One region of the Streptomyces sp. NPDC104761 genome, then DNA from elsewhere that is predicted to be linked to it. Evidence: riboswitches for the same ligand, from Rfam matches in the RefSeq annotation. Region 1 holds a riboswitch; each other region holds the start of a gene.
The links. Region 1 has a riboswitch for cobalamin ahead of ACZ63F_RS12580 (cobalamin biosynthesis protein). Riboswitches for the same ligand answer to the same signal wherever they lie in the genome.
Positions count from the first base shown of each region.

Region 2: it holds a riboswitch for cobalamin, as region 1 does, so the genes downstream of both, ACZ63F_RS04465 (CbtB domain-containing protein) here and ACZ63F_RS12580 (cobalamin biosynthesis protein) in region 1, are expected to answer to the same signal.
Region 3: it holds a riboswitch for cobalamin, as region 1 does, so the genes downstream of both, ACZ63F_RS18730 (ribonucleoside-diphosphate reductase subunit alpha) here and ACZ63F_RS12580 (cobalamin biosynthesis protein) in region 1, are expected to answer to the same signal.

Region 1 is NZ_JBVJNZ010000003.1:616,878-627,318, reverse strand. It holds gene ACZ63F_RS12595 (lysozyme) at 194-988, shown strand; gene ACZ63F_RS12590 (inorganic phosphate transporter) at 1,153-2,433, shown strand; gene ACZ63F_RS12585 (hypothetical protein) at 2,452-2,679, shown strand; cobalamin riboswitch at 2,836-2,975, shown strand; gene ACZ63F_RS12580 (cobalamin biosynthesis protein) at 3,077-4,027, shown strand; gene ACZ63F_RS12575 (cobyric acid synthase) at 4,024-5,535, shown strand; gene cobN (cobaltochelatase subunit CobN) at 5,532-9,200, shown strand; gene ACZ63F_RS12565 (putative cobaltochelatase) at 9,197-10,441, shown strand, end outside.
Region 2 is NZ_JBVJNZ010000001.1:979,142-989,582, forward strand. It holds gene ACZ63F_RS04455 (VOC family protein) at 1-994, shown strand, start outside; gene ACZ63F_RS04460 (enoyl-CoA hydratase/isomerase family protein) at 1,155-2,210, shown strand; cobalamin riboswitch at 2,277-2,420, shown strand; gene ACZ63F_RS04465 (CbtB domain-containing protein) at 2,456-2,677, shown strand; gene ACZ63F_RS04470 (CbtA family protein) at 2,700-3,455, shown strand; gene pgm (phosphoglucomutase (alpha-D-glucose-1,6-bisphosphate-dependent)) at 3,655-5,295, shown strand; gene ACZ63F_RS04480 (BTAD domain-containing putative transcriptional regulator) at 5,323-8,649, opposite strand; gene ACZ63F_RS04485 (hemerythrin domain-containing protein) at 8,806-9,498, shown strand; gene ACZ63F_RS04490 (pyridoxamine 5'-phosphate oxidase family protein) at 9,502-10,416, shown strand; gene ACZ63F_RS04495 (alpha/beta hydrolase) at 10,382-10,441, opposite strand, start outside.
Region 3 is NZ_JBVJNZ010000006.1:227,374-237,814, forward strand. It holds gene ACZ63F_RS18720 (NACHT domain-containing protein) at 12-3,563, opposite strand; gene ACZ63F_RS18725 (GNAT family N-acetyltransferase) at 3,737-4,243, shown strand; cobalamin riboswitch at 4,286-4,443, shown strand; gene ACZ63F_RS18730 (ribonucleoside-diphosphate reductase subunit alpha) at 4,544-6,946, shown strand; gene ACZ63F_RS18735 (ribonucleotide-diphosphate reductase subunit beta) at 6,946-7,959, shown strand; gene ACZ63F_RS18740 (hypothetical protein) at 7,872-8,126, opposite strand; gene ACZ63F_RS18745 (helix-turn-helix domain-containing protein) at 8,220-9,185, shown strand; gene ACZ63F_RS18750 (bifunctional albaflavenone monooxygenase/terpene synthase) at 9,225-10,441, opposite strand, start outside.

The DNA.
Region 1 (10,441 bases):
CAGGCGACGCCCCAACCGGCCCGCACGGCAGGGCACTTTAGGCCGGACGTCCCGAATCCAGTAGAGCGCAAACCACCACAGAGAGGGCCATTCCCCGGCTCGGCCAGGCTTGGCCGAAGATCGCCGAGAATACGCCGATCTTCCCATAATCTCTGGACGATTTTTCCTGTACGTCGCCATTCCGGGGGGAAACATGGCCCGTGACCGTATACCACCGTCGCGCCACCGCCACCGCCACCGCCACCGCCACCGCGTCCACATCCGCGTCCGCGTCCTCGCGGCGTCCGTGGCGGCGCTCGCCCTCGCGACCGCCACGTCCGCGTTCGCCGGGACCCCCGCGTCCGCGGCGAGCCCGCCGAAGGGGCACGACGTCTCCTCGCACCAGAAGAACGTCGACTGGCCGGGCGCCCGGGCGAAGGGCGCCAGGTTCGTCTACATCAAGGCCACCGAGTCCACCACCTACCGCAACCCGTACTTCGACCAGCAGTACAACGGCTCGCGCGAGGCCGGAATCAGGCGGGGCGCGTACCATTTCGCCCTGCCGGACAAGTCGTCGGGCGCCCGGCAGGCCGCGTACTTCGTGAGCCACGGCGGCACCTGGACGGCGGACGGCTGGACGCTGCCGCCCGCGCTCGACGTCGAGTACAACCCGTACGACAAGAAGCACAGGTGCTACGGGCTGAGCAGTTCCCGGATGGTCGAGTGGATCAGGTCCTTCAGTGACGAGCTGAAGCGGGAGACCGGCCGGCGGCCGGTGATCTACACGACCACGAACTGGTGGAACCTCTGCACCGGCGGCAGCAGCGCCTTCGCGGCCGACCACGCGCTGTGGATCGCCCGCCACGGCTCGGCGGACGCCGGGACACTGCCGGCCGGATGGTCGTCGTGGACCTTCTGGCAGTACGACAACCACGGCAGCCTGCCGGGTGACCAGAATCTCTTCAACGGGTCGGCGGGCCGCCTGAAGGCGTTCGCCCTGGGCCGCTGACCAAGGGGCGACCGGGCCGCCGGACCGGAACCGGGGCGGCGGCCCGGTTCCGGTCGCCTGAAAGGTCGATCTCATACACCACCACGACCGCCCCAGTTCACCTTCCGTTCATCCAGGTTGCCTACGGTCCAAAAACCAATGACCTCGAAAGATTGTTTGGGTAAATGGAAAACTTCTCGCTGATCCTCGCGATTGTGGTAGTCACCGCACTCGCGTTTGATTTCACGAACGGTTTCCACGACACCGCCAACGCGATGGCCACGACCATCTCGACCGGTGCGCTCAAGCCCAAGATCGCGGTGGCCATGTCCGCCGCGCTCAACCTGGTGGGCGCCTTCCTCTCGGTGGAGGTCGCCAACACGATCTCCAAGGGTCTCGTCGACGAGAACGGCATTCGTCCCGAGGTCATCTTCGCCGCCCTCGTCGGCGCCATCCTCTGGAATCTGGTGACCTGGCTGGTGGGCCTGCCCTCCAGTTCCTCGCACGCCCTCATGGGCGGTCTGATCGGCGCCACCGTCGCCTCCGCCGGCTTCGGCGCGGTCCACGGCGACGTGCTCGTCACCAAGGTCCTGCTCCCCGCGGTCGCCGCCCCCGTGGTCGCCGGCCTCGCGGCGGCGCTCTCCACCCGCCTCTCCTACACGCTCTCGAAGAACGCCGAGGACGAGGCCACCCGCAAGGGCTACCGCGCCGGCCAGATCGCCTCCGCCGGCCTGGTCTCGCTCGCGCACGGCACCAACGACGCGCAGAAGACGATGGGCATCATCACCCTCGCGCTGATCGCGGGCGGCTCGATCGCCCCCGGCTCGAACCCTCCCACCTGGGTCATCCTCTCCGCCGGCCTCGCCATCGCGCTCGGCACCTACATCGGTGGCTGGCGGATCATCCGCACCATGGGCACGGGCCTGACCGACCTGCAGCCGCAGCAGGGCTTCGCCGCCCAGACCAGCGCGGCCACCGCCATCCTGGCCTCCTCCCACCTCGGCTTCTCGCTCTCCACCACGCACGTCGTCTCCGGTTCCGTGATGGGCGCGGGCCTCGGCCGCAAGGGCGGCGCGGTCCGCTGGTCCACCGCGACCCGCATGATGATCGCCTGGGTGCTCACCCTCCCCGCCGCCGCGGTGGTCGGCGCGCTCGCCGAGTCCGTGACGGACCTCGGCGACTGGGGCACGGCCGCCGTCGCCGTCTTCCTCGTGGCCGCCAGTGCCGCGATCTGGAAGCTCTCCCGCCGTGAGGTCGTGGACAGCAGCAACGTCGTCAGCACCGAGGAGCCGGCCGGCGTGGTGACCGCGGCGATCGCCGCGGTGACCCCGCCGCCCGCGGGTCCGGTCGCGGGCACGGACGACCTGACCGCCACCATCCCCGCTCCCGCCACCATCCCCGCCACCGCCACCATCCCCGCCACCGCCCCGGCCGCTCCCGCGACCGACCCGGCCGCCACCGTCTGACCCCGAGGAAGATCCGACATGAACATCGACTGGGCAGCCATCGGCTCCGTCTTCGGCGTCAGCCTCGTGGCCACCGTGGGTCTGGTGGCCCTCTTCACCCTCGGCATCAAGGGCCTCTCCGCCCGCGAACGCGCCACCGCCCAGGGCGACTCCGCGGCCCTGGCCGTGACGGCCGCCTGGCTCTGCTTCGCCGCCTGCGCGGCCGCGGTGGCGTACGGCATCCACCTGATCGTGGCGAAGGCCTGATACCGCAAGGCCCGCCGCAAAGAGCCTCGTCGGCGATCCGAAGGCTCCTCTCCGTCCGCCCGGAGAGGAGCCTTCCGCATACCCCACAGGCCCCGCCGGACACTCGGTGTGGGCCTTCCCACACACTCCCCTCGCAGGTCAAAGGCAAGTTGACGGGTCTTCCGGGGGCGTGGTGGACTTCCGGAGCCATGTACGGCGGCAAGGGAGGAAGCCGGTGTGAATCCGGCGCGGTCCCGCCACTGTCACCGGGGTAGCGATCCCCGGAAGCCAGGAACTCCCACCGCCGTTCTCGTCGAACCAGGGCGCGGACACCCTGAGTGAGGACATAACGCCATGCGCGGCTGCCGATCGAGGTTGAGTACCCGGCCCGTCCCCGACCCCACGGCCGGCTGAGCCGATGGGTGCCGACCGCGTCTTCGCGTACGGCGCCGCCGCCGGTCTTCTCGGTGATCTGCTGCTCGGCGATCCGCGCCGGGGGCATCCGGTCGCCGTGTTCGGACGGGCGGCCGGGGCCGTGGAACGGGTGCTGTGGCGGGACCACCGCGGGTGGGGCGCGCTGCACACCGCCGTGTGCGCCGGGGGCGCCGTGGCGCTGGGTGCCGCTGCGCAGCGGGTCGTACGCCCGTCCGCCGTCGCGTCCGTCGCGCTCACGGCCGCCGCCACCTGGGCCGTCGTCGGGGGCACTTCGCTCTCCCGTGAGGCCCGGACCATCGGGCGGGCCCTGCAGACGGGTGACGTCGAGGCGGCCCGTGCCCGGCTGCCGCATCTGTGCGGGCGGGATCCGCAGGCCCTGGACGCCGACGGGATCGCCCGTGCGGTCGTGGAGTCCGTCGCCGAGAACACCAGCGACGCGGTCGTGGGCGCGCTGGTGTGGGGAGCCGTGGGGGGCGTCCCCGGGCTGCTGGGGTTCCGGGCCGTCAACACCCTGGACGCGATGGTGGGGCACAGGTCTGCCAGGTACCGGCGGTACGGATGGGCTTCGGCGCGGCTGGACGACGTGGCGGGCTGGCCGGGGGCACGGCTCACCGCCGCGCTGGCCGCGGTGGCCGGCAGCGACGCCAAGGGAGCGGTGCGGGCCTGGCGGGCCGATGCGGCGAAGCATCCGAGTCCCAACGCGGGGCCCGTGGAGGCTTCGTTCGCGGGAGCGTTGGGGGTGCGGCTCGGGGGGACGCTGTCGTATGGCGGGCGGGTCGAGCACCGGCCGGTGCTGAACGGGGAGGGGCGGGCTGTGCAGGTCGCGGACATCGGGCGGGCGGTGCGGTTGTCACGGCGGGTGGGATGGCTGGCGTTGGGGGTGAGCGCGGCGGGTGCCCTGCTGCGCGGATCGCACTCGGGACGGGCGTCATGAACAACGGCGGTCTCCTCGTGGCCGGTACCACCTCCGATGCCGGCAAGAGCGTCGTCACCGCCGGTATCTGCCGGTGGCTGGCGCGGCAGGGCGTGAAGGTGGCGCCGTTCAAGGCGCAGAACATGTCACTCAACTCCTTCGTCACGCGCGAGGGTGCCGAGATCGGGCGGGCACAGGCCATGCAGGCGCAGGCCTGCCGGGTGGAGCCGACCGCGCTGATGAACCCGGTGCTGCTCAAGCCAGGTGGCGAGCAGAGCAGTCAGGTCGTGCTGCTCGGCAAGCCCGTCGGCGAGCTGAGCGCGCGTGGGTATCACGGCGGGCGGCAGCAGAAGCTGCTCGGGACCGTGCTCGACTGTCTCGCCGAGTTGCGGGGCACGTATGACGCGGTGATCTGTGAGGGGGCGGGCAGTCCGGCGGAGATCAACCTGCGCCGGACCGACATCGTGAACATGGGGATCGCCCGGAACGCCGGGCTGCCCGTGCTCGTGGTCGGGGACATCGACCGCGGGGGCGTCTTCGCCTCCTTCTTCGGGACCCTCGCCCTGCTCTCACCGGAGGACCAGGCCCTCGTCGCCGGGTTCCTCGTCAACAAGTTCCGCGGGGACGTCTCCCTGCTCGAGCCGGGCCTCGACATGCTGCACGGGCTCACCGGGCGGCACACCTACGGCGTCCTCCCCTTCCGGCACGGCCTCGGCATCGACGAGGAGGACGGACTGCGGGTGTCCCTGCGCGGGACCGTCCGGGAGTCGAACACGGCCCCGCCCGTGGGCGACGACGTGCTCCGGGTCGCCGTCTGTGCCATCCCCCTGATGTCCAACTTCACGGACGTGGACGCGCTGGCCGCCGAACCCGGCGTCGTGGTGCGGTTCGTGGACCGGCCGGAGGAGCTGGCCGACGCCGATCTCGTCATCGTCCCCGGCACCCGGGGGACGGTCCGCGCCCTCGAGTGGCTGCACGCACGGGGACTCGCGGACGCGCTGCGGCGCCGGGCCGCGGAGCAGCGGCCGGTGCTCGGCATCTGCGGCGGCTTCCAGATCCTCGGCGAGCACATCGAGGACGAGGTCGAGAGCCGCAGGGGGGCCGTCGACGGGCTCGGGGTGCTGCCCGTGCGCGTCCGGTTCGCCCGGGAGAAGACGCTCACCCGGCCGGCCGGACAGGCCCTCGGGGAGCGGGTCGAGGGGTACGAGATCCATCACGGGGTCGGCGAGGTGACCGGGGGCGAGCCGTTCCTGGACGGCTGCCGGGTCGGGCAGACGTGGGGCACGCACTGGCACGGCTCCCTGGAGTCGGACGGCTTCCGGCGGGCCTTCCTGCGCGAGGTGGCGGCCGCCGCGGGCCGCCGGTTCGTGCCGGCCCCCGGCACCTCGTTCGCCGCGCTGCGCGAGGAGCAGCTCGACCGGCTCGGCGACCTGATCGAACAGCACGCGGACACGGACGCGCTCTGGCGGCTCATCGAGTCGGGCGCGCCGCAAGGACTGCCTTTCATTCCACCGGGAGCGCCCGCATGAGCACTGTGTTGTTGTTGTCGACCGCCGACACCGATCTGCTGGCGGCCCGGGCCGCCTCCGGTGCCGACTACCGGATCGGCAATCCGACGCGCGTCGACGTCGCGGAGGAGCTGCCCGCGCTGGTCGCGGGCGCGGACATCGCCGTCGTACGGCTGCTCGGCGGCAAGCGCGCCTGGGAGGACGGGCTCGCCGCGCTGAAGGCCGCCGGGATCCCGACCGTGCTGCTGGGCGGCGAGGCGGTGCCGGACGCCGAGCTGATGGCCGAGTCGTCGGTGCCGGCGGGCGTGGTCGCCGAGGCGCTCAGGTACCTCGTCGAGGGCGGCCCCGCCAACCTCACCGAGCTGGCCCGGTTCCTCTCCGACACGGTGCTGCTGACCGGCGAGGGGTTCGCCGAGCCGCAGAAGATGCCCGAGTACGGCGTCCACGGCGCCCGTTCCCGGCAGAGCGGCCGGCCGACGGTCGGGGTGCTCTTCTACCGGGCCCACGAGCTGAGCGGCAACACCGGCTTCGTGGACACCCTGTGCGACGCGATCGAGGCGCACGGCGCCAACGCCCTCCCGGTGTACTGCGGTTCGCTGCGCGGGGCGGACGCCGGACTGTACGAGCTCCTCGCCGAGGCCGACGCGCTGGTCGCGACCGTGCTGGCGGCCGGCGGCGCGCACGCCTCGCAGGCCTCGGCCGGCGGCGACGAGGAGGCCTGGGACATCGGGGCGCTCGCCGACCTCGACGTGCCGGTGCTGCAGGGCCTCTGCCTGACCTCGTCGAAGAGCGCCTGGGACGAGTCCGACGCCGCCCTCTCCCCCATGGACGCGGCGATGCAGGTCGCGATCCCGGAGTTCGACGGACGCCTGATCACGGTCCCGTTCTCCTTCAAGGAGCAGGGGCCGGACGACGTCCCGGTGTACGTCGCCGACCCCGAGCGGGCCGCCCGCGTCGCCGGGATCGCCGTACGGCACGCGAAGCTGAGGCACAAGCCGAACGCCGACAAAAAGCTCGCGCTGGTCTTCACCGCCTACCCGACCAAGCACTCGCGGGTGGGCAACGCGGTCGGCCTCGACACGCCCGCCTCGGCGGTACGGGTGCTGGACGCGCTGCGGGACGCCGGATACGTGGTCGAAGGTCACCCCGACGACGGCGACGAGCTCATCCACCGGCTCATCAACGCCGGTGGCCACGACGTCGAATGGCTCACCGAGGAGCAGCTGGCCGCCGCGCCCGCACGGGTGCCGCTCGCCGACTACCGGGCGTGGTTCGAGAAGCTCGACCCGGAGCTGAGGGACGCGATGACGCGGGCGTGGGGTGAGCCGCCGGGCTCGCTGTACGTCGACGGCGAGGACATCGTGCTCGCCTCCCTGCAGTTCGGGAACGTCGTCGTGATGATCCAGCCGCCGCGCGGGTTCGGCGAGAACCCGATCGCGATCTACCACGACCCGGACATGCCGCCGTCGCACCACTACATGGCGGCGTACCGGTGGCTCGACAACTCCTTCGGCGCCGACGCGATCGTGCACATGGGCAAACACGGCACGATGGAGTGGCTGCCCGGCAAGGGCCTCGGCCTGAGCGCCGGTTGCGCGCCGGACGCCGTGCTCGGCGACCTGCCGCTGGTCTACCCGTTCATCGTCAACGACCCCGGCGAGGGCACCCAGGCCAAGCGGCGCGGGCACGCCACGGTCGTCGACCACCTGGTGCCGCCGATGGCCCGCGCCGACACCTACGGCGACCTGGCCAAACTGGAGCAGCTGCTCGACGAGTACGCGCTGGTGTCGGATCTGGACCCGACGAAGGCACCGGCCGTCCGCGCCCAGATCTGGACACTGGTGAAGGCGGCCGAGCTCCACCACGACCTGCACGTGGACGAGCAGCCGGACGACGACGACTTCGACTCGTTCGTCATGCACATCGACGGCTACCTGTGCGAGATCAAGGACGTGCAGATCCGCGACGGCCTGCACGTCCTCGGCGGCGGTCCGGTCGGTGAGCCGCGGGTGAACCTGGTGCTGGCCGTGCTGCGCGCCTCGCAGGTGTGGGGCGGGCAGGCGAACGCGCTGCCGGGGCTCAGGGCCTCGTTCGCGGCCCACTTCGGGCTCAGTGAGAAGGAGCTGCTGGCCGAGCCGGGTGCGCCGGTGAAGGTGCCGGTGGAGCTGTCGGACCTGGTCGAGGGTCCGGCGCGGACCGCGGCCGACGCGGTCGACCTGCTGGAGCAGCTGTGCCGCCGGGTCGCGGAGGGCATGGAGCAGCGGGGCTGGGCGGCGGCCGAGAGCCGCGCGCTGGTGCGGGAGGTCCTCGGCACCGAACTGGCCGACGCCGTCGCCGTGCTGGAGTTCGCGTGCACCGAGGTCGTGCCGCGGCTCGCGCGCACCACGGACGAGATCGGGCACATCCTGAAGGCCCTGGACGGCGGTTACGTCCCGGCCGGTCCGTCCGGCTCCCCCACCCGGGGGCTGGTCAACGTCCTGCCCACCGGCCGGAACTTCTACTCGGTCGACCCCAAGGCCATTCCCTCCCGGCTGAGCTGGGAGGTCGGCCAGTCGCTCGCGGACTCGCTGGTGCAGCGGTATCTGAGCGACACCGGCGCCTATCCGAAGTCCGTCGGCCTGACCGTGTGGGGCACCTCCGCGATGCGCACGCAGGGCGACGACATCGCCGAGATCCTGGCGCTGCTGGGCTGCCGTCCGGTCTGGGACGACGCGTCGAGGCGCGTCACCGGCTTCGAGGTGATCCCCCTGGCCGAGCTGGGCCGGCCCCGCATCGACGTCACGGTCCGCATCTCCGGCTTCTTCCGGGACGCGTTCCCGCACGTGGTCGGGCTGATCGACGACGCGGTGCGCACGGTCGCCGAGCTGGACGAGCCGGCCGAGTCCAACTACGTGCGGGCGCACGCCGACGAGGACACCGCCGGGCACGGCGACCGGCGGCGCGCCACCGCCCGCATCTTCGGGTCCAAGCCGGGGGCCTACGGCGCCGGGCTGCTGCCGCTGATCGACGCCCGCAACTGGCGCTCCGACGCCGACCTCGCCGAGGTGTACGCGGTGTGGGGCGGTTACGCCTACGGGCGCGGGCTGGACGGGCGGGCGGCGCGCGGGGACATGGAGACCGCGTTCAGGCGGATCGCCGTCGCCGCGAAGAACGTGGACACCCGCGAGCACGACCTCGTGGACGCCGACGACTACTTCCAGTACCACGGCGGCATGGTCGCCATGGTGCGCCATCTGACCGGCGCCAACCCCGAGGCGTACGTGGGCGATTCGGCCACCCCCGACCAGGTGCGGACCCGGACGCTCGGCGAGGAGACGCACCGCGTCTTCAGGGCCCGGGTGGTCAACCCCCGCTGGATGGCGGCCATGCGCAGGCACGGCTACAAGGGAGCCTTCGAGATGGCGGCGACCGTCGACTACCTCTTCGGCTACGACGCCACGGCGGGCGTGGTCGACGACTGGATGTACGAGAAGCTCAGCGCGGAGTACGTCTTCGACGCGGAGAACCGGGACTTCATGAAGAAGTCCAACCCGTGGGCGCTGCGCGGCATCACCGAACGGCTCCTGGAGGCCGCCGACCGGGGCCTGTGGGCCGAGCCGGACGCGGACACCCTGGAGCGGCTGCGGGCCACGTACCTGGAGCTCGAAGGCGACCTGGAAGGCAACTCGGAGGGCGACGACCAGTGAGTACCCCGTTCCCGTTCACGGCCGTCGTCGGCCAGGACGACCTGCGGCTCGCGCTGCTGCTGAACGCCGTCTCGCCGGCGGTCGGCGGCGTGCTGGTGCGCGGCGAGAAGGGCACGGCGAAGAGCACCGCCGTACGTGCCCTCTCGGCGCTGCTGCCCGCCGTGGACGTCGTCGCCGGCTGCCGTTTCTCCTGCGACCCGGCCGCCCCGGACCCGGCCTGCCCGGACGGCCCGCACAACCCGCCCGGGGCCTTCGAGTCCCGCCCGGCACGCATGGTCGAACTGCCGGTCGGCGCCTCCGAGGACCGGCTGGTCGGCGCCCTCGACATAGAACGCGCCCTCGCGGAGGGCGTGAAGGCCTTCGAGCCGGGCCTGCTCGCCGACGCGCACCGGGGCATCCTCTACGTCGACGAGGTCAACCTCCTCCACGACCACCTGGTCGACCTGCTGCTCGACGCGGCCGCCATGGGCGCGTCGTACGTGGAGCGCGAGGGCGTGTCGGTCCGGCACGCGGCGCGCTTCCTGCTCGTCGGCACGATGAACCCCGAAGAGGGCGAGCTGCGGCCGCAGTTGCTCGACCGGTTCGGCCTCACCGTCGAGGTGGCCGCCTCCCGCGAACCCGACCAGCGGGTGGAGGTCGTACGGCGGCGGCTCGCGTACGACGACGACCCGGCGGGGTTCACGGCGCGCTGGGCCGGCGAGGAGGCCGCCGTCCGGCAGCGGATCGTGGCGGCACGGAAGTTGCTGCCGTCGGTGCGGCTGGGCGACGGGGCACTGCGGCAGATCGCGGCGACCTGCGCGGCCTTCGAGGTCGACGGGATGCGCGCCGACATCGTGATGGCCCGGACCGCGACCGCGCTGGCCGCGTGGGCCGGGCGGACCGAGGTGCTGGCGGAGGACGTACGGCAGGCGGCGCTGCTCGCGCTGCCGCACCGGCGGCGCCGCAACCCCTTCGACGCCCCCGGACTCGACGAGGACAAGCTGGACCAGACGCTGGAGGAGTTCTCCGGGGAGGACGAGAACGAGAGCGACGACGATCCGGATCCGGACGGTCCCGGTGGGGGTGGCGGGCAGCCGGCGCCCGACGACGGCGGTCCGCAGGGCGGCGACACGGCTGCCCGGCCCGAGGCCGAAGCGGACGGCGAACCGCAGACCCCGGGCGGCACGTCGGGCGAGCAGGCCCCGGTGCGGGCCGCCGAGCCCTTTCGCACCAAGGTGCTGAGCGTGCCGGGGATCGGCGAG
Region 2 (10,441 bases), on a different contig from region 1:
CGACGTCTTCGGCTCCGTCCGCCTCGGCTACCTCGTCATCGAGACGAACCGGTTCGCCGACTGGCGCCGCTTCGGCACCGACGCCATCGGCATGCACCACGACGACCTCGACACGGGTCTGACGCGGTTCCGCCTCGACGGCCACGAGTGCCGCTTCCTGCTGCGCCGGGGGCCCGCCGAGGACGTGGTCGCGGTCGGCTGGCACCTCGACGACCACACCACCTTCGAGCAGATCGAGGCCCGGGTCCGCGCCCACGGCGTCCCCGTGATCAAGGGCACCGCCGAGGAGGCGAAGCAGCGGGGCGTCGAACGACTCCTCCGCTTCCCCGGGCCCAAGGGCATCACCCAGGAGATCCACACCACCCCGGTCACCACTGCGGAGCCCCTGCGCATGGTCGCGTCCGGCTGGGTCACCGGCGACTCCGGGATGGGCCACGTCGCCATCACCTCGGCCAGACCCGCCGTGACGCGCGGCTACTTCAGCACCGTCTTCGACGCCCGCCTCACCGACTCCATCGACGAGACCATCAGCGGCGTCAAACTCAGGATCCGCTTCCTGCGCGTCAACGAACGCCACCACTCCATCGCCGTCGCCGCCGTCCGCGGCCTGCCGATCGACCCCGTCCGCACCCGCGTCCAGCACCTCAACATCCAGGCCGCAAGCCTGGACGACCTCGCCCGCAGCTACCAACGCGTCCACGAACTCGGCTTCGACATGGCCCTGTCCGTCGGACAGCACACCAACGACAAGGAACTCTCCTACTACGCCCGCACCCCGTCCGGCTTCGAGTGGGAGGTCGGCTGGAAGCCGATCGTCATCGACGAGGCCACCTGGGAACCCAGCACCCACCAGGGCATCAGCATCTGGGGCCACACCCCGGTCGGCCGGACCGTCCTCGCCAAGCTCGACCAGTTCCGCTGCGGCGCCCGCTCCCTGCTCCGCCCGGAGAAGACCGTCCCCGCGCTCGGCGGAACCGGCATCCCCGACGACTGACACCGGCCGCCGGCAGGCGCCGGACCTGGGACCGGGTCGGCGTGCTCCGGCCGCGGTGGACAGGAGAAGATCGTCCATGACCCACGCGTCCACCCGAACCGGAAGGAACCGACGAGATCATGCGCCTCATCGCGGCCGACGGCCCGGCGGAGGTGTCCGGATGACCGGCGCCGACGAACACGTCCTGCTGCACGTCGACGGACGGGCCGCGCACCTCACGCTCAACCGGCCGAAGGCCATCAACGCGCTGTCCCACGCGATGGTGCGCCGCATCGACGAGGCGCTCACCGAGTGGGAACGGGACCCCGCCGTCCAGACCGTCGTCATCACCGGCGCGGGGGAGCGTGGCCTGTGCGCGGGCGGGGACATCCGCGCCGTCCACGACGACGCCCGGGACGGCGACGGCTCGGCCGCGGCCGCGTTCTGGCGGGACGAGTACCGTCTCAACGCCCGCATCGCGCGGTACCCCAAGCCGTATGTCGCCCTCATGGACGGCATCGTGATGGGCGGCGGGGTCGGCGTCTCGGCCCACGGCAGCGTCCGGATCGCCACCGAGCGGTCGCGGATCGCCATGCCGGAGACCGGGATCGGCTTCGTGCCCGACGTCGGCGGCACGTATCTGCTCGGCTGCGCCCCCGGCGAACTCGGCACCCACCTCGCCCTGACCGGCGCCACGATCGGCGCCGCCGACGCCGTGCTCTGCGGACTCGCCGACCACTCCATGCCGTCCGGCTCGATCCCCGCGTTCGTCGCCGACCTCGCCACCCTGCCCGTGCCCGAGGCGCTCGCCCGGCGGGTACGGCGGCCACCCGACGGCGAGTTGGCCGGGCACCGTGCGTGGATCGACGCCTGCTACGCGGCCGGCACCGTCGAGGAGATCGTCCAACGGCTGCTCGCGCACGGCGACCCGGCGGCCAAGGAGGCGGCGGACACCCTGCTCACCAGGTCGCCCACCGCCCTGAAGGTCACGCTGGCCGCGCTGCGCCGGGCCCGCCGACTCGGCACCCTGGAACGGGTCCTGGACCAGGAGTACCGCGTCTCCTGCGCGACCCTCGCCACCCATGACCTGGTGGAGGGCATCCGCGCCCAGGTCGTCGACAAGGACCGCACCCCGCACTGGTCCCCGGCCGCCCTCACCGAGGTCACCGACGCCGACGTCGACCGCTTCTTCGCCCCGCTCGGCGACCGTGAACTGGGCCTCGCCCCACCCGCCTGACCCGCTCGACCGCCCGCCCATCAGGTGCGAGACGAAGATCACGCCTGATGGTGCGGTCTTGGCCGTGCTCCTGACACGCGGTACGGTCTGTCCGATATCGACGACGGCGAGACGGAACCCGGTGGGAATCCGGGACGGTCGCGCCACTGTATGCGAGAGCCCCACAGCTGCTCGTGAGTCAGACCCGTGGCCGTCGTCCTGTGCACCACCGAGTTGGGACGCGAACTCCCAGAGGAGGTCCTGCCATGGCGCAGACCGTCGCTCCGCCGACCGCCAACACCCCCGCCGTTCCCGCCAAGCTGCCGCTGTCCGCGATAGCTCCCTGGGCGGTCTTCTTCGGCATCCTGATGCTGATCCTGCTGTACTTCGTCGGCGCCGAACAGGGCGCCACCTCCGTGTTCAGCGGCACGGACGTCCACGAGTGGGTGCACGACGCCCGCCACCTGCTCGGCTTCCCCTGCCACTGACGCGAGGGGCGCCGTACCACCCATGAACTCCGCAACGGTCCGGAACCTCCTGGTGCGGGGCATGCTCGCCGGCCTGGCCGCCGGCCTGCTCGCCCTCGTCGTCGCCTACCTGCTCGGTGAGCCGAACGTCGACAAGGCGATCAGCTTCGAGGACGCCCACGCGCACGAGCACGAGATGGAGGTCGTCTCCCGCTCCCTGCAGTCCACCGCCGGCCTCGCCACCGGCGTCCTCGTCTACGGGGTCGCCTTCGGCGGAATCGCCGCCCTGGCCTACTGCTTCGCCCTCGGCCGCGTCGGCAGATTCTCGCCGCGGGCGACGGCGCTGCTGCTGTCCGGCTGCGCCCTGGCCGCCGTGTACGTGGTGCCGTTCCTGAAGTACCCGGCCAACCCGCCGTCGGTGGGCGACCCGGACACCATCGGCAAGCGGACCACGCTGTACTTCCTGATGATGCTCCTCAGCGTGCTCCTCGCGGTCGCCGCCACCATCCTCGGCAAACGGCTCCAGCCGCGGCTGGGCACCTGGTGGGCGACCGTCCTCGCGGTGGCCGCGTTCGCCGTCGTCATCGGGCTGGCCTACCGGTTCCTGCCGGTCGTCAACGAGGTGCCCGCGGACTTCCCGGCCACCCTGCTGTGGCGGTTCCGGCTCTCGGCACTCGCCATCCAGCTGGTGCTCTGGGGCGGATTCGGCCTGCTCTTCGGCGAGCTGGCCGAGCGCGTCCTCAACCCGAAGCCGGCGAAGGCCCCGGCCGCCGCGCGCACGGCGCCCGCTCCGCACTGACCGCCACCACGCCACACCGCACGACACGAGAGGGCCCGCCGGAACCGTCCGGGGGCCCTCGGCGGTGCGTCCGCTGTGAACCGGCCGTGGACCCGCCGTGTCTTCGGCGCGCGGCCGGTGCCGTACTCGCGTTCGTGACCGCCGACAGGGAAAGATGGGCGGCGAGCGATCGATCAACGACTGCGGAGGAAGTGGACTCATGCCGCATGAGCGAGCGGGCCGGCCGGCGGCTCCGGAGGACCTCGTCGACGTGGCCCGGCTGGTCACGGCCTACTACGCGCTGCACCCCGACCCGTCCGACCCGGGCCAGCGGGTGGCCTTCGGCACCTCGGGACACCGCGGATCGTCGCTGACGACCGCGTTCAACGAGGACCACATCGCCGCCACGAGCCAGGCCATCTGCGAGTACCGGAGCGGCCAGGGCACCGACGGCCCGCTCTTCCTGGGCGCCGACACCCACGCCCTCTCCGAGCCCGCCAAGGTCACCGCCCTCGAGGTGTTCGCCGCCAACGACGTGACCGTCCTCGTCGACAGCGCCGACGGCTACACCCCCACCCCCGCCGTCTCGCACGCCATCCTCACCCACAACCGCGGCCGCACGACCGGTCTCGCGGACGGCGTCGTGGTCACCCCCTCGCACAACCCGCCCGCCGACGGCGGCTTCAAGTACAACCCGCCCAGCGGCGGCCCCGCCGCCTCCGACGCCACCTCCTGGATCCAGGACCGCGCCAACCAGATCATCGCGGGCGGCATGAAGGACGTACGGCGCATCCCCTACGAGCGTGCGCTCGCCGCGCCGGCCACCGGCCGCTACGACTTCATGGGCGTGTACGTCGACGACCTGCCCAGCGTCCTGGACCTCGACGCGGTCCGGGCCTCCGGGCTGCGCATCGGCGCCGACCCGCTCGGCGGCGCCTCCGTCGCCTACTGGGGCCGGATCGCCGAACGGCACAGCCTCGACCTCACCGTGGTCAACCCGTACACCGACCCCACCTGGCGGTTCATGACGCTGGACTGGGACGGCAAGATCCGCATGGACTGCTCGTCGCCGTACGCGATGGCCTCGCTGATCGAGAAGCGCGCCGAGTTCCGCGTCGCCACCGGCAACGACGCCGACGCCGACCGGCACGGCATCGTCACCCGCGACGCCGGCCTGATGAACCCCAACCACTACCTCGCCGTCGCCATCTCCTACCTCTACCGCCACCGCGAGCAGTGGGCTGTGGACGCCGGCGTCGGCAAGACCCTCGTCTCCTCCTCGATGATCGACCGGGTCGCCGCCGACCTCGGCCGCCAACTGGTCGAGGTGCCGGTCGGATTCAAGTGGTTCGTCGACGGACTGGTCAGCGGTGCCATCGGGTTCGGCGGCGAGGAGTCCGCGGGCGCCTCCTTCCTGCGCCGCGACGGCTCGGTCTGGACCACCGACAAGGACGGCATCCTGCTCGCCCTCCTCGCCTCCGAGATCACGGCCGTGACGGACAAGACGCCGTCCGAGCACTACGCCGGCCTCACCGCCCGCTTCGGCGAACCCGCCTACGCCCGCATCGACGCCCCCGCCACCCGTGACGAGAAGGCCCTCCTCGCCAAGCTCTCCCCGGCCCAGGTCACCGCCGAGACCCTGGCGGGCGAGCCGGTCACCGCCGTCCTCACCGAGGCGCCGGGCAACGGCGCGGCGATCGGCGGCATCAAGGTGACCACCGAGAACGCCTGGTTCGCGGCCCGGCCGTCCGGCACCGAGGACGTCTACAAGATCTACGCCGAGTCCTTCCAGGGCCCCGACCACCTGGCCCGGGTGCAGGAGGAGGCGAAGGCGGTGGTGAACGCCGCGCTCGGCGGCTGACGACGCGGGCGGCCCGCTGCCGGACCGTCAGGTCGCGAAGGTGCGGCGGCGGGCCCGGGCCTCGGCCAGGTCCGCCGCGGCCCGGCGGGCGTCGGCCGCCAAGTGGGCCGAACCCCAGGCGAGCGCGGTGCGTTCGGCCAGCGCGTAGCCCTCGGCCGCCGCCCGGTCCTCGCCGAGCAGCCGGTGCAGGTCGGCCAGCGCGTGGGAGAGCGGACGGCTCGCGTACGCCGCGCCCGTCGCGCCGGCCAGCTGGTCCCGCAACGGCCGCAGGTGCCCGAGGAGGACGGCCGCCGTGCCGTGGTCCCGGTGCACCACGGCGAGCTGGGCGCGGAAGTCGAGCTCCAGGCCGTAGAGGTGGTCCCGCGGCGGTTCCGCGGAGACGGGTACGGCCAGGGCCTCGTCCAGTCTGCCCAGCCGCGCCAGGACCAGCGCCCACGCCACCGCGACCTGGCCGGGCGCCGCCTCGTACACCTTCCGGACCAGCGGCTCGACGTCGGCCGCGCGGTCCTGGACGAGCCGCATGGTGATCAGCCCGAGCGTGCGCAGGCCGGTGGCGTGGTGGGCGCCCACCCGCTGCAGCAGGGTGTCCGCCTCGGCGTAGGCGGCCTCAGCCGCCTCGAAGCGCCCGGCAACGCAGGCCAGCATGGCGGAGGTCGCGGCGCTGAGCCCCTGCGCCCACACCAGCCGGTAGCGGCGGGCGAGGACCAGCCCTTCGGCGGTGTGCCGGTGCACGGCCGCAGGGTCGTTGCGGGCGGCGGCGGTCATCGCGTCCAGGTTCTCGCAGACCCAGCGGTAGGCGGGCAGGTCGTGGGCCCGGGCGAGGTCGCGCAGCTCGGCGGTGAGCGCCGGCCGGGTGCCGGTCCGGTGCTCGTGCGGCAGTAGCCGTGCCGAGGCCATCAACGCGGCGGCCATCAGCCGGGGTTCGCCGTCGGCACGGGCGAGGTCCAGCTGGGCCCGGGCCGCCGCCAGGGCCCGCGGCGGGTCCTCGGCGGCGACCGCGTCGACGAGGACCTGGAGGACGCGGGCCCTGGTCGGCCCGTCGAGACCCGGATCGGCCGCGAGCCGTTCGAGGCGGGCCAGCGCGGTCCGGTCGTACGGCCCTTCGAGCCGGCTGCGCCAGGCCGCGGGCTCGGTCCAGGCCCCGTACACGGCCGCCACCAGGTCGCCGCGGTCGGCCTGCTCGGCGAGTTCCACCGCGCGCTGCCGGGTGCGCCGGGCCGCGTCGGTGGCGCCGGTGCGCACCTGCGCGCCCAGCAGCCGTACCAGCAGCTCGATCAGCCGGTCGGGCGGGACGTCGTCGCCCGTGGTCGCGGTACAGGTGTCGATCGCCTGCTGGATCAGGGTGACGGCGACGTCGTGGGCGTAGCGCCGCTCGGCGGCCTCGGCGGCGCGCAGCGCGTAGTCGACGGCGAGCGGGGCGTCGGCCGTGCTGCCGGAACGGGCGAAGTGGTGGGCCAGGGCGGCGAGTTCGCCGGGCCGGTGGTGGCGCAGCAGGCGCGCGACACGGGCGTGCAGCCGGGACCGCCGGGCGCCGGAGAGGTCGGCGTAGACGGTGTCGCGGACCAGGGCGTGCACGAACCGGACGCGGCCGGGCCCGGGTTCGGCGAGCAACTCGGCGGCGAGCGCCGCGTCGAGGCCCTCCAGCACCTGCTCCTCGTCCGCCTCGGCGGCATCGACGAGCAGCGCGACCTCGGCCTCCAGCCCCAGCACGGCGGCGAGCTGTACGACGGACCGGGCGGCGGCCGGCAGCAGGGCGAGGCGCCTGCGCAGCACGTCACGCACCCCCTGGGGGACCTCGGAGACCGCGACCAGGGCGCCCTCGTCGGCCAGGAGCCGGGCGCTCTCCAGGACGTAGAAGGGATTGCCGCCGGTGCGTTCGGCGAGCGCTGCCACGGTCTCCGGGTCCACGGGCGCGCCGCAGACGGCGGTCACCAGGGTGGCGGTGTCCCGGAGCGGCAGTCCGCCGAGCGCGATCCGGTACGGGGCGGCGGGGGCGAGGTGGGCGAGGGTCTTGAGCAGGTGCTCGCCGACCTCCCCGGGCCGGTAACCGGCGACGGTGAGCAGGGGCACTCCGGTGACCGCGGCCGCCGCCTCGACGAGGGCGAGGGTCTCGGCGTCCGCCCGGTGCAGGTCCTCCAGGAGGACGGCGAGGGGCGCCCGGGAGGCCGCGGCGCGCAGCCAGGCGGCGAAGGCGCGGTGCATGCGGAAGCGGCCGGCGCTGGCCTCGCCGTCCGGGGCGGGGACGGCCGTGCTCTCCGGCTCCCGCAGCAGCACCGTCAGCTCCTCGGGCCTGGCCGGGGGCACCTCGCGGGCGAGCGCGCCGAGCGCCTCCACCCAGGCCCAGGCGGGCGGAGCTCCCTCGTACTCGGGGCAGCGCCCGACCACCACCCGCCAGCCGGCCTCGCGCAGCCGGCCCGCGCCCCGGTCGAGGAACGTGGACTTGCCGGCCCCGGCCGCGCCCGTGACCAGCACCAGTCCGCCGCCGTCGCGTGCGCCGCGGGCCGCCCCGGCGAGGGCGCGCAATTCCTGGCCCCGGCCGACGAACAGGCCGGGGCCGGTGCGCGCGGGGAGTGCGGCGGCCGGCTCGGGCACGACCGCGCGCAACACGTCCAACCGCCCGTTGAGCACCGCGTGTTCCAGCTCCCGCAGGGCGGGCCCGGGATCGCATCCCAGTTCGGCGCGCAGGACCGCGCCGGCGCGGCGCACCGCGGCGAGGGCGTCCGCCTGCCGGTCGCAGGCCCAGTGGGCGAGCGCGAGCAGCCGCCAGCCCTCCTCGCGCAGAGGAGCGTCCCGGACCAGCGACTCGGCGTCGGAAGCGGCCTGGGCTGCCCGGCCGGTGCGCAGATCCGCGGCCACGGCCAGCTCCCGGGCCTCCGCGTACAGCCCGGTCAGCCGGGCCACCTCGGCGGCGGCCCACTCCTCGTCCGCGTGCTCGGCGAAGGCCGGTCCGCGCCACCAGCCCAGCGCCTCGGCGAGCAGCCGCCGGGCCTCCTCGGCCGGCGCGGTGCGGGCCCGTCCGACCCAGGTCTCGAACCGCCAGGCGTCCACCGCGTCCCCGGCCAGCCGGAGCGCGTACCCCGGTGCCACGGTGACCAGGACGGTGGCCGGGGCCCGCGGCGGGCGTGCCGGCTCCAGCGACCGGCGCAGGTTGGACAGATAGGCGTGCAGCGACACCCCCGCCTTGGCCGGCGGCTCACCCCGCCACAGCGCGTCCGTCATCCGGTCCACCGGGACGACACCGCCCCGGGCCGCGATCAGCAGCGCCAGCACGGCGCGCTGCCGCGGGGCGCCCAACTCGACGGGCGTCCCCGCGGCTTCGGCACCCAGCGGACCCAGGACTCGCAAACGCAGCACGCCGCCGGAATCTACCCGAGCACTGCGTCGATCCTGTCAACAGACGTTAAACGCGTACTGGACGGGGCTGCCAAGCCGGGCGCCAAGCGGACGCCAAGAGGTGTGCGCGACCGTGGGCAACTCATTGCACACACCGGAATGTTGGAGCAAGCAAGCGTGTCCCTCAACAGCAGCCACGGCGCCTCCGCCCCCACAGAGCGTCCGCACACCCACGAGATGGTCGTGGTCCACCGCGTCTTCCGCAGAGAGTCGGCCCTGCTGCCCCGGCTGGTGCGTGCCGTGCCCGACGGCGACCGGACCGCTGCGGCGCGGGTCGCCGCCGCCCTGCGCGACTACACCCTCGGCCTGCACCACCATCACCACGCCGAGGACGAACTGCTCTGGCCGCTGCTGCGGGACCGGGCCGCGCACGACGAGGCGCTGGTGGACCGGATGACGGAGCAGCACGAGGCGATCGACCGCACCCTGGCGGCGGTCGACGAGTGGCTGCTCCTGTGGGAGCGGTCCGGAGACCGGATACCCGGCGAGGAACTGGCGCTGGCCCTGGACGCACACCGGATCGCGCTGCTCGAGCACCTCGACGAGGAGGAGCGCTCGCTGCTCCCGCTGGTCGCCGAGCATCTCACCGTCCCGGAATGGGAACTGGTCGGACAACGCGGCCTGGAAGGGCTGCCCAAGAACAAGCGCCTGCTGGCCCTCGGTGCGATCCTGGAGGAGGCCACTCCCGAGGAAACCGCCTTCTTCCTGGGCAAGGCCCCGCTCATCGGCCGCCTGCTGTGGCGGGCCGTCGGCCGCCGCCAGTACGCCGCCTACCGCCGGAGCATGCGTGCCCCGCTGGACGGGGAGTAGACCGTGGCCCTCATCGACTCCGCGCCGCTCGACGTCCTCGACGCCTACCGCACCTGCGAGTTCGCCACCCTGGGCCGGGACGGCACCCCGCTGGCCTGGCCGACGGCCGTGCGCCGCCGCCCGGACGGGACGCTGCTGCTCAGCACCTCCCTGGCGTTCGCGCAGAAGGCGCTGAACATCCGCCGGGACGGCCGCGTCGCCCTGCTCTTCTCCGACCCCACCGGCAGCGGCCTGGAGCAGCCCCCGCAGATCTTCGTCGGCGGCCGCGCCGAGTGCCCCGACGAGATCATGACCGGCCCGCAGGGCGCCGAGGACTACTGGCGGATGCTGTTCGAACGGCAGCCGCACAGCAGGTCGTACGTCACGGCACCGATGCGGCTGGTGATGGACTGGTACTACCTGCGCCTGCTGATCACCGTGACGCCGCAACAGGTTGTCGTGCGCTCCCCGTTGCCGGCGTTCGCCACGCCCGCCGCGCCGCCCGGTGAACTGGTCGGCGCCGCGCAGCTCGCCCGCTTCCCGACGGCCGTGCTCGCCGCGCGCGACGCCTCCGGCGCGCCGCTCCTCGCCCGGACCCGGCCGGTACCCACGGGCGAGGGCTTCGCCGTGGACGTACCGGCCGACTGCCCGGCCACCGAAGGCCCAGCCGCCCTCCTGGTGCACCGGCACGACGAACGCCTCAACCACATGCACAACGCCCTCGTGCGCGGCGAACTGCGGGCGGCCGGTTCCGGCTGGGTGCTGGTCCCGGGCAAGGTGGTGGAGCCGATGGGGTCGGGCCGGGTGAGCGACGCGGTGAGCGTGCTGCGCAGCACGAGGCAGGCCACCGACCGCTATCTGCGCCGACGGGGCCTGCCCAGGCCACGGGTGCGGTGGGCGGAGTTCAGGGCGCTGGCACAGGACGCGCGGCGCAGTTGACGTCCGTCGCCGGCAGTCGCCCGGT
Region 3 (10,441 bases), on a different contig from region 1:
CCCCTCCGCCGCTACTCCCTCGTCCGCCGGGCCATCTCGTCCCAGAACCGGTCCAGTTCGCGCACCCGCATCCCGACCCAGCGCGGCGTCTTCCGGTGCAGCCCCCGCGGCAGCCAGCGCCGTACGCCGCCCGGCAGCAGCGCCTGTTGCTGGCGGCAGAACGGCTCGCGGATCTCCCCACGGGGCAGCCAGCCGCGCGGCGGGTACGGGCAGAGCTGGAACTTGCAGTCGGGCAGACAGGTCACGCCCGGTTCGGGCGGAGTGGACGTGCCGATCCGCAGTCCAGGCCGCAGCGGCTCCCGGTTCGCACGGATGCACGGCGGCAGCGGCATACCCGGCTGCTCCGCACGGGCCAGGCGTTCCTCGACCCCGTCCGGATGCCCGTCCCGTTCGATGAGATTCAGCATGACCAGTACGTCGGCGACGAGCCGCTGGGCGCGCGGATCCAGGGTGCTCCAGCCGACCGACGGCGCAATCCACAGGCTGTGCCTGCGGTGGCCCCCACAGGTGTCGGCGCGGGCCCCGATGTTGTCGGCCGTGCCCTTCTCGTCGATCCACAGGAACCGCTCGGGCTGCCCCGTCTCCAGGGCGAGGGCCACCAGGTCACCGGCTTCGGCGACGAACGGGTGCAGGCACCGCCGGGGCGTCCCGCCGGACGCGTCGGCCCGCCCCGGCGGCGCGTTCACGGTGCCCGTCATCGACAGCCACCGCTGCACGGTCTGCACCGCGGAGGCCCCGCTGCCGTCGGCGCAGTCCTCGAGCTCCCACAGGCACAGTGCGTGCAGCAGGCTGAGCTGCGCGTACCAGCACCGTGACTGCTGCAGCACGGTCTCCGCCTGCCGAATCAGATCGGCGCGCCCACCGGGGTAGGTCTCCGGATACCGCCGGCGCCGGTTGGCCGCGTACTTGAAGCCCTGGGCCAGCGCGGCCTCCAGGGCGAGTGGCAGGTCGGCGGCGCCGCCGGTGAAGTTCGGGTCGAGGTGGCGCAGCCACTTGGCGAGGCGCTCCCGCGCCTCGTCACGGTGGGCCTCGTCGACAGAACCCAGGAGCATCGGGACCATCCAGGCCCGCATCACGAACTCCCGGAACAGACAGACCCGTTGCTCGCGGTAGCGCCGGTTGAGCTCCTTCCGGTCCTGCTGAAGCTGCCGGACGCGCTCGGTCGACACGGTGCCCGAGAGCGACTTGGCCGACCTCGCACGCGCCATGTCCGCGGCCCACGTCTCGTACTCGCGCCGCTTCCACGCCCTCAGCCGGCCGAGCCGGTCCTCGTACTCCCTCACCGGGTCGCTGTTCAGACCGACCCGCTCGCGGATCACGGCGAACGCGGGGTTGCCGCCGGCGCCGAACTCCTGGGCGATGGCCAGGCGGATGGAGTAGGAGGACTCCTCGACGCCGACCTGGAAGAGCTCCCAGTACAGCGGGGCAGTGTCGACCCGGTCGGACACCTTGCGCAGCGCGGCTCCGAGCTGCTTGAGCAGTCTGCGCTTGGCGTCCCTCAGCGTGCGGCGGTCACCTTTGACGGCGGGCCAGCGTTCGCGCACAGCGGCCACGATGTCGCCCAGGCGGCGGGGATCGGGCTCCGCACTCTCGATCTCCAGAGCCGCGGCGTAGAGGTCGAGGGCCTTCGGATCGTCGGTGCGACGGCGCGCGGCGTCACACAACCGCTGGGCCGGCGTGCGGCCCCCGACGGGCGACTGCCGGACCCGCTCGGCGACCCCCTTGCGCACGGCGGCCCGCATCCCGCTCCCCGGGTGCGGCGATCGCGCCTCCCGCACCCGGGACAACAGCACCAGCGCGATGAGCAGTTCCCGGCTGGGACCGGGCGGCTGCAGCGCCTCCTCGACGAGTTGCCCGGCACCCCGCTCCCCCAGCTGGTTCAGCAGGCGGTAGCCGAGGTAGGCCTGGATGATGCTGTGCGGAAAGCGGACCCTTCGCCCGGAGCCCTCCACCAGCTTGAGTCTGCCGGCCTGGGCCGCGAGACGGGCGAGGCCGGCCTGGCACTGGTCGAGGTTCCCCGCGCGCAGCCGTCGGCGTTCCTCGTCGCCGAGCCGCTCGCACAGCGCGTCCCAGATCTGCTGTCGGTGCCAGTCGGAGAGCACGGTGCCGTGCTTGCCGTAGTGGTCGAACACGCGGTCGGCCCACACGCGTTCCGCCAGGGCCCGGGCCCGCCGGGCCGGACCGGGGTGCAGGACCTCCGGGGCGAGCAGCTCCGGGAGGCCGACCTCCAGTTTGTCCTGGAGCAGGCCGACACAGGCCAGGGCCGAGACCAGCTCGAGGGCGTCGCGGCGCTCCTGCGGGGCGAGTGCGACGTCCTCGCGCAGCTTCCCCTCGCACACTGCCTCGGCCCAGCTCTCCAGCAGCCACAGCCGCAGGGTGGCCCGGTCGCGGCTGCGCGCGTCCAGGTGGTGGGGATCATGGTCCGGACGGTCGTGGTCCAGGGCTCCGCGCCGGTGGAGTTCGCGGGCGATCTGGAGGTAGATCGGCGACTCGGTCACCTCCGCCGTCTCCACGATCCAGTCCACCCGGCGCTCGTCGCTCTCCGGTACGCCTGCCTCGACGAAGCGCACTGCCGCGTCCTCGCCGAGCGGTTCCAGTTCGACGATCGCGGCGGAGGTGTTCTCCAGCGGGCTGTGCGGCCGTGAGGCGATGACCAGGGGAAGTTTCTCCTCGTGGGCGCGTTCGATGGCCTGGCGGATGACGTTGTCCCGGTTCTGTTCATGGCCGTCGTCGAGGAGGGCCTCCTCCAGACCGTCGGCAAGGACGACCGGCTTGTCGTCGGCGAGGAGCTGCTGCCAGACCCGGTCGGTCTTGGTACGGGCCAGGATGCCCTTGGGCGCCTCGTCGGCGAAGCGTCGCCTGGCCAGACGTTCGAAGTTCAGGCCGGATCCGTCCACCGCGTCGCGGAGCCGGATCGGCACCGGTACGGCGTTCTGGTGGGCCAGGAGTTCGGTGAGCCGGACGAGGACGGCGGTCTTGCCGGCGCCGACGCCTCCGACCAGCAGATAGGGCCGGCGCGTGTCGCGCTCCCGCAGCCGTTCGGCGATGACCTGCGCGATCTCGTCCCGGCCGACTATCTCGGCGGTGTCGGGGCCCGCGGTGGGCACCAGTCTGCGGGGATCGCGCAGCGCCTTGGCGAGGTAACGCCGTTTGGTCCACCGGTACCACCAGAACAGGAAGAGTGCGGCGGCGAGGGAGGCGGCGAGGATCGGGCCGACGAATCCTCTGACGGTATCGAACCCCACGCTGTTGTGCTTGCGCCATGATTCGAATCCGGTCGACTCGCTCGTGGCGAGGATGTACACCCCCTCGCCGGTCCAGGCGAGCAAGGCCAGCGCGGCGACCAGCCAGACGGCCCTCGTGACGTTGGCGTAGGAGACCCACCGGTGCCACTTCCTGGGCCGGGTGGCGCCGCGGCGGGCCTCCAGACGGATCGTCAGGGCGTGCCACCGGCCCACGAGGCCGGATCCGACCCGGCTGCCCGCGCGTCGCAGGTCCAGCGTCGCCATCGGCGCGCTGCGTGGCCGTACCTTGCCCGGCGGGTGACGGACGATTCTCGTCATGGTGCCTCTCCTTGCGAGACGGCTCTCGGTACGGAGGACCCGCGGGCACCTAACTCCATGGAAGCACTCCCTTCCGGCCCCGCAACTCGACTGCGCGCACGGCCCGGACGGGGAAGGTGGCACCCCGGAAATCCGGGAGCACGTCGGCAGAGCCCTCCGGCAGACTCGGCGGCATGGACATCACGATCCGGCCCGCGGACCCCGCCGAGTACGACGCTCTCGGCGAGCTCACCGCCCAGGCCTACCTTCAGGACGGCCTCCTGGACTTCGGGGAGAGCGACTCGTATCTCACCGAACTCAGGGACGTGGCGAAGCGGGCAGCCGCGGCCACCGTCCTCGTCGCCGTGGCCGGCGGCACCCTCCTCGGCGGTGTCACCTTCGCCCCTGGCCCCGGTCCCATGGCCGACATCGCCGCCCCCTCGGAGGCCGAGATCAGGATGCTCGCCGTCACCCGGGCCGCCCGCGGCCGGGGCGCCGGCGAGGCCCTCGTGCGGGCCTGCGTGGACCGCGCACGGGCCGTGCCGGGCTGCACGGCCGTCGTGCTGTCCACCCAGCGGACCATGCACACCGCCCACCGGCTCTACGAACGCCTCGGCTTCGTCCGCACACCGGACCGGGACTGGAGTCCCCTGCCAGAGCTGGCGGACATCACTCTCCTCACCTACGAGTTGACGCTCTGACACCGCCGCGACACAACATCTGGGGGTGACGTGACAGCCCGGCACTAGATGTATGCTCATGCTCGCTGTCGCCGCAGGGGAATCCGGTGCGAATCCGGAACTGTCCCGCAACGGTGTACTTGTGCGTGTTCGTGCACAGGAGTCAGTCCGAGGACCTGCCGACAGCACGCCCGGCCACCCGGTCAGGGCGTTCTGACGTCCGGGCCTCGTGGAGTGGGCCAGGGTCTCGACGCGTGCCCGCGCGCTCGTGCTGCCCCCTGCCCTCCGCCAGGCCCCGTGCCCAGCGAGGGAGAGCCCCACGTGACCATCGCGCCAGCCGACCCGGCTTCAGCGGCCGTTTCCGGGGAATCCGCGGCATCCGCAGCATTGGCGGCATCCGTGGAAGGGGACGGTCCTGGTACCGCGTTGCTGCGGACCCTGACCGAGCTGACCGCCGACCTCCCCGACGCCGACCCCGGCCGGGTCGCCGCCGCCGCGTTGCGCGGCCGGTCGGCGCGGGCCGACGAGGCGGAACTGCGCGAGCTGGCCACCGAGGCCGCCGCCGGTCTGATCTCGGAGGACCCCGCCTACTCGCGGCTGGCCGCGCGTCTGCTCACCGTCTCCATCCGCGCCGAGGCCGCCTCGCAGGGCGTGACGTCCTTCACCGAGTCCGTCGCGGTGGGGCACCGCGAGGGCCTCATCGCCGACCGGACCGCCGAGTTCGTCCGGCTGCACACGGCCCGCCTCGACGCGCTCGTCGACCCGGCCGCCGACGACCGCTTCGGCTACTTCGGCCTGCGCACGCTGCACAGCCGGTACCTGCTCCGGCACCCGATCACCCGTCGCGTGATCGAGACGCCCCAGCACTTCATGCTCCGGGTCGCCGCCGGTCTCGCCGAGGACGACACCGTCAGGTCGGTGGACGAAGTGGCCGCGCTCTATGGGCTCATGAGCCGCCTCGACTACCTCCCGTCCTCCCCGACCCTCTTCAACTCCGGCACCCGGCACCCCCAGATGTCGTCCTGCTACCTCCTCGACTCCCCGAAGGACGAGCTGGACTCGATCTACGACCGCTACCACCAGGTCGCCCGGCTCTCCAAGCACGCCGGCGGCATCGGTCTGTCGTACAGCCGCATCCGGTCCCGCGGGTCGCTCATCCGGGGCACCAACGGGCACTCCAACGGCATCGTGCCGTTCCTGAAGACGCTGGACGCCTCGGTCGCCGCCGTGAACCAGGGCGGCCGGCGCAAGGGCGCGGCCGCGGTCTACCTGGAGACCTGGCACTCCGACATCGAGGAGTTCCTGGAGCTGCGCGACAACACCGGTGAGGACGCCCGCCGTACCCACAACCTCAACCTCGCGCACTGGGTCCCTGACGAGTTCATGCGCCGGGTGAACGCGGACGAGCCGTGGTCGCTGTTCTCCCCCGCCGACGTGCCGGAACTCGTGGACCTGTGGGGCGACGAGTTCGACGCGGCGTACCGCAGGGCCGAGGCCGCCGGGCTGGCCCGCAAGACCGTCCCGGCCCGTGACCTGTACGGCCGGATGATGCGGACCCTCGCGCAGACCGGCAACGGCTGGATGACGTTCAAGGACGCGGCCAACCGCACCGCCAACCAGACGGCCACCCCCGGCCACGTCATCCACTCCTCCAACCTCTGCACGGAGATCCTGGAGGTCACGGACGACGGCGAGACGGCCGTGTGCAACCTGGGGTCGGTGAACCTCGGCGCCTTCGTCGACACGGCGACCGGTGGCATCGACTGGGAGCGGCTCGACGACACCGTGCGCACCGCCGTCACCTTCCTCGACCGGGTCGTGGACATCAACTTCTACCCCACCGAGCAGGCCGGCCGGTCCAACGCCAGGTGGCGGCCGGTGGGGCTGGGCGCCATGGGCCTCCAGGACGTCTTCTTCAAGCTGCGGCTGCCCTTCGACTCCGCCGAGGCGAAGGCGCTGTCCACCCGGATCGCCGAGCGGATCATGCTCGCCGCGTACGAGGCCTCCGCCGACCTCGCCGAGCGCAGCGGCCCGCTGCCGGCCTGGGAGAAGACCCGCACCGCGCGGGGGGTGCTGCACCCCGACCACTACGGCGTCGAGTTCACCTGGCCCGAGCGCTGGGCGGCACTGCGCGCGCGGATCGCGACGACCGGCCTGCGCAACAGCCTGCTGCTCGCCATCGCCCCCACCGCCACCATCGCCTCGATCGCGGGCGTCTACGAGTGCATCGAGCCGCAGGTCTCGAACCTCTTCAAGCGCGAGACGCTGTCCGGTGAGTTCCTCCAGGTCAACTCCTACCTGGTGCAGGACCTCAAGGACCTCGGCGTCTGGGACGCCCGCACCCGCGAGGCGCTGCGCGAGGCCAACGGCTCGGTGCAGGACTTCGTCTGGATCCCCGAGGACGTGCGCGATCTCTACCGCACCGCCTGGGAGATCCCGCAGCGCGGCCTGATCGACATGGCCGCCGCCCGCACCCCGTACCTGGACCAGGCCCAGTCCCTGAACCTGTTCCTGGAGACGCCGACCATCGGCAAGCTCTCCTCGATGTACGCGTACGCCTGGAAGTCGGGCCTGAAGACGACGTACTACCTGCGCTCGCGCCCGGCGACCCGGATCGCCCGCGCCGCCCGGGCCCAGGCCACCATCCCCGTCCAGCAGGCGGCCCCCGAAGACGCCGTCGCCTGCTCCCTGGAAAACCCCGAGTCCTGCGAGGCCTGCCAGTAATGACCGCCCAGAACAAGAACCTGCTCGACCCCGGCTTCGAGCTGACTCTCCGCCCGATGCGCTACCCCGACTTCTACGAGCGCTACCGGGACGCCATCAAGAACACCTGGACCGTGGAGGAGGTCGACCTCCACTCCGACGTCGCCGACCTCGCGAAGCTGTCCCCGATGGAGCAGCACCTGATCGGCCGGCTGGTCGCGTTCTTCGCGACCGGCGACTCGATCGTGGCGAACAACCTGGTGCTGACGCTGTACAAGCACATCAACTCCCCCGAGGCGCGGCTCTACCTGAGCCGGCAGCTGTTCGAGGAGGCCGTGCACGTCCAGTTCTACCTGACGCTCCTGGACACCTACCTGCCCGACCCGGAGGACCGCGCGGCCGCCTTCGCGGCGGTCGAGAACATCCCCTCCATCCGCGAGAAGGCCGAGTTCTGCTTCAGGTGGATGGACTCGGTGGAGAACCTGGACCGCCTGGAGTCCCAGGCCGACCGCCGCCGCTTCCTGCTCAACCTCATCTGCTTCGCCGCGTGCATCGAGGGCCTGTTCTTCTACGGAGCCTTCGCGTACGTCTACTGGTTCCGCAGCCGGGGCCTGCTGCACGGTCTCGCCACGGGCACCAACTGGGTGTTCCGTGACGAGACGATGCACATGAGCTTCGCGTTCGACGTGGTGGACACCGTCCGCAAGGAGGAGCCGGAGCTCTTCGACGACGAACTGCGGCAGCAGGTCACCGACATGCTCCGGGAGGCCGTCGAGGCCGAGCTGCAGTTCGCCCGTGACCTGTGCGGCGACGGCCTGCCCGGCATGAACACCGACTCGATGCGCCAGTACCTGGAGTGCGTCGCCGACCAGCGCCTCGGCCGCCTTGGCTTCGCCCCGGTGTACGGCTCGGAGAACCCGTTCTCCTTCATGGAGCTGCAGGGGGTTCAGGAGCTGACGAACTTCTTCGAGCGCCGCCCGTCCGCGTACCAGGTGGCGGTGGAGGGCACGGTCGACCTGGACGAGGACTTCTGAGCCTTCCCGGGCTTCTCCCGGTCCCCGCGGTCCTCATGGGCCTCCCTGATCTGCCGGTCGATGCGCCTGTCGCGCAGGACGCCGAGCACGGACGGGAGGGCCATGAGGACCAGGATGCCGAGGACCAGGACCATTCCGACGAGACCTTCGATCTGGTTTCCGTTCATGGACACCACTGTCGCGCCGCAGACTCCTTACCGTGAGTGGCAGCACTGCCACACACCCTCGAATTACTGCCAGCCACGAGGCACACTGGCAGCATGCTGAAGAACGTGGCCACGGTGCTCCTCGACGGTGTGCACCCCTTCGAGCTCGGGGTGGTCTGCGAGGTCTTCGGCCTCGACCGCTCCGACGAGGGGCTTCCGGTGTACGACTTCGCGGTGGTCTCGGCGGAGGGTCCCGCGCTCGGCACCCACGTGCCCGGCCTCACCGTCTCGACGCCGTACGGCCTGGACCGACTCGAAGAGGCCGATCTGATCGCGGTGCCGGCCTCGGACGCCAACGTCACGAGGGAGCACCCGCCCGAGCTGCTCGACGCGCTGCGCCGGGCGGTGGACCGCGGCGCCAGGGTGCTCAGCGTCTGCTCCGGCGTCTTCGTGCTCGGCGCGGCCGGGCTGCTGGACGGGCGCCGGTGCGCCGTGCACTGGCGGCACGCGGACCTGCTGGCCCGCCGCTTCCCCCGCACGCGGGTCGAGCCGGACGTGCTGTACGTCGACGAGGACCCGGTGATCACCTCGGCCGGCACCTCGGCCGGCATCGACGCCTGCCTGCACATCGTGCGCAAGGAGCAGGGCCCCGAGATCGCCACGAAGATCGCCCGGCGGATGGTGGTGCCCCCGCACCGGGACGGCGGCCAGGCCCAGTACATCGAGCGCCCGCTGCCCGAGGGCCCCTGCGACACGGTCGGCGAGGTGCTGGCCTGGATGACGGAGCACCTTGACGAGGAGGTCACCGTCGAGCAGCTGGCCGCCCGCGCCCTGATGGCCCCACGCACCTTCGCCCGCCGCTTCCAGCAGGAGACCGGCACCACGCCGTACCGCTGGATCCTGCGGCAACGGGTACTGCTGGCACAGGAGTTGCTGGAGGGGACGGACGAGACGATGGACGCCATCGCGGGCCGGACCGGGTTCGGGACGGCGGCCGCACTGCGGCACCAGTTCGTGAAGTCGCTGGGTACGACGCCGAACGCCTACCGGCGCGCGTTCCGGGGCCCGCAGGCCGCCTGAGCGCGCGCCGGTATCAGGCGTGGTCCGCCGGCCGGCGGGTCACCAGGGCACGGGTGTGAGGAGCAGCCGCTGCGGGCGCAGGGTGATGCCCACCCGGGTGGTGTCGTCCGACCCCGCGACCGGCTCGAAGCGGTACTTGGCACACAGGGCCGCCGTGATCAGGCTGAGCTGGGTCATGGAGAAGTGGTCGCTGGGGCACTTGCGGTTGCCGACGCTGAAGGGGCTCATGGCGTACTTGGGCACGTCCGCCGCCCGCTCCGGCAGCCAGCGGTCCGGGTCGAAGTCGAGGTGCCCGGCGTAGGAGTGCGGGTCGCGCTGGACGGCGTACGGGCTGTAGACGATGTCGGCCCCGGCCGGAATGCGATAGCCACCGAGCTCGGTGTCGGTCTTGGCCCGCCGGGTCAATATCCATACGGCCGGCCGCAAACGCATCGCCTCGACGACGACATTGTTGGTGTGCGTGAGCCGGCGAACGTGCTCAAAACCAACCGGCTGACCGCCCGTCACGGATTCGACCTCGGCCCGAACCTTCTCGGCGTGTTCGGGGTGTTCGGCGAGGACCTGGAGCAGCCACATGATCGTGGAGGCGACTGTTTCGCTGCCGGGGGTGAGTATCGCGACCACCTGGTCGTGGATCTCCTGTTCCCCGATGGGGTCGCCATTCTCGTCCTTCGCCGCGAGCAATGCCGTCAGCAAATCGTCCGGCTTTTGACCAGATGCCCGGCGCTCGGCGACGATCTCGTCGACGAGGAGATGCAAATCGGCCAGCGCGCGGTTGAATTCACGGTTGGCCGGCAACGGCAGCTTGTACAGCGGGCCGAGTGGTACGACCATCCGCCGGTACATACCGCGGAAGACGCTCGCAAGGTCGACGCTGAGCCGCTCGGCGCGCTCGTCCATGTACTCGCCGCGCAGCAGGCAGCGGGCGGCGATCCGGACGGCGACCCGGAAGGACTCCGAGGTGCAGTCGACGGTGGCGCCGGGCTGCCAGCGTTCGGTCAGCGCGTGCGCCTCCTCCTCCATGACCGGCCCGTACGCGGGGATCGCGGAGAGGTTGAACGCGGGCTGGATGGTGCGGCGCTGGCGCCGGTGACGGGGGCCGTTGGCGGTGGCGACGCCCTCCTTGCCGAGCAGTCCCTCCAGGGACTCCCACAGCGGGCCCGCGATGATGAAGTCGGGGTTCAGGGCGAGGGCGCCGGTGAGTTCGGGGGTGGTGACGGCGTAGACCTCCTTGGGGCCGAGCCTGAGGCGCACCA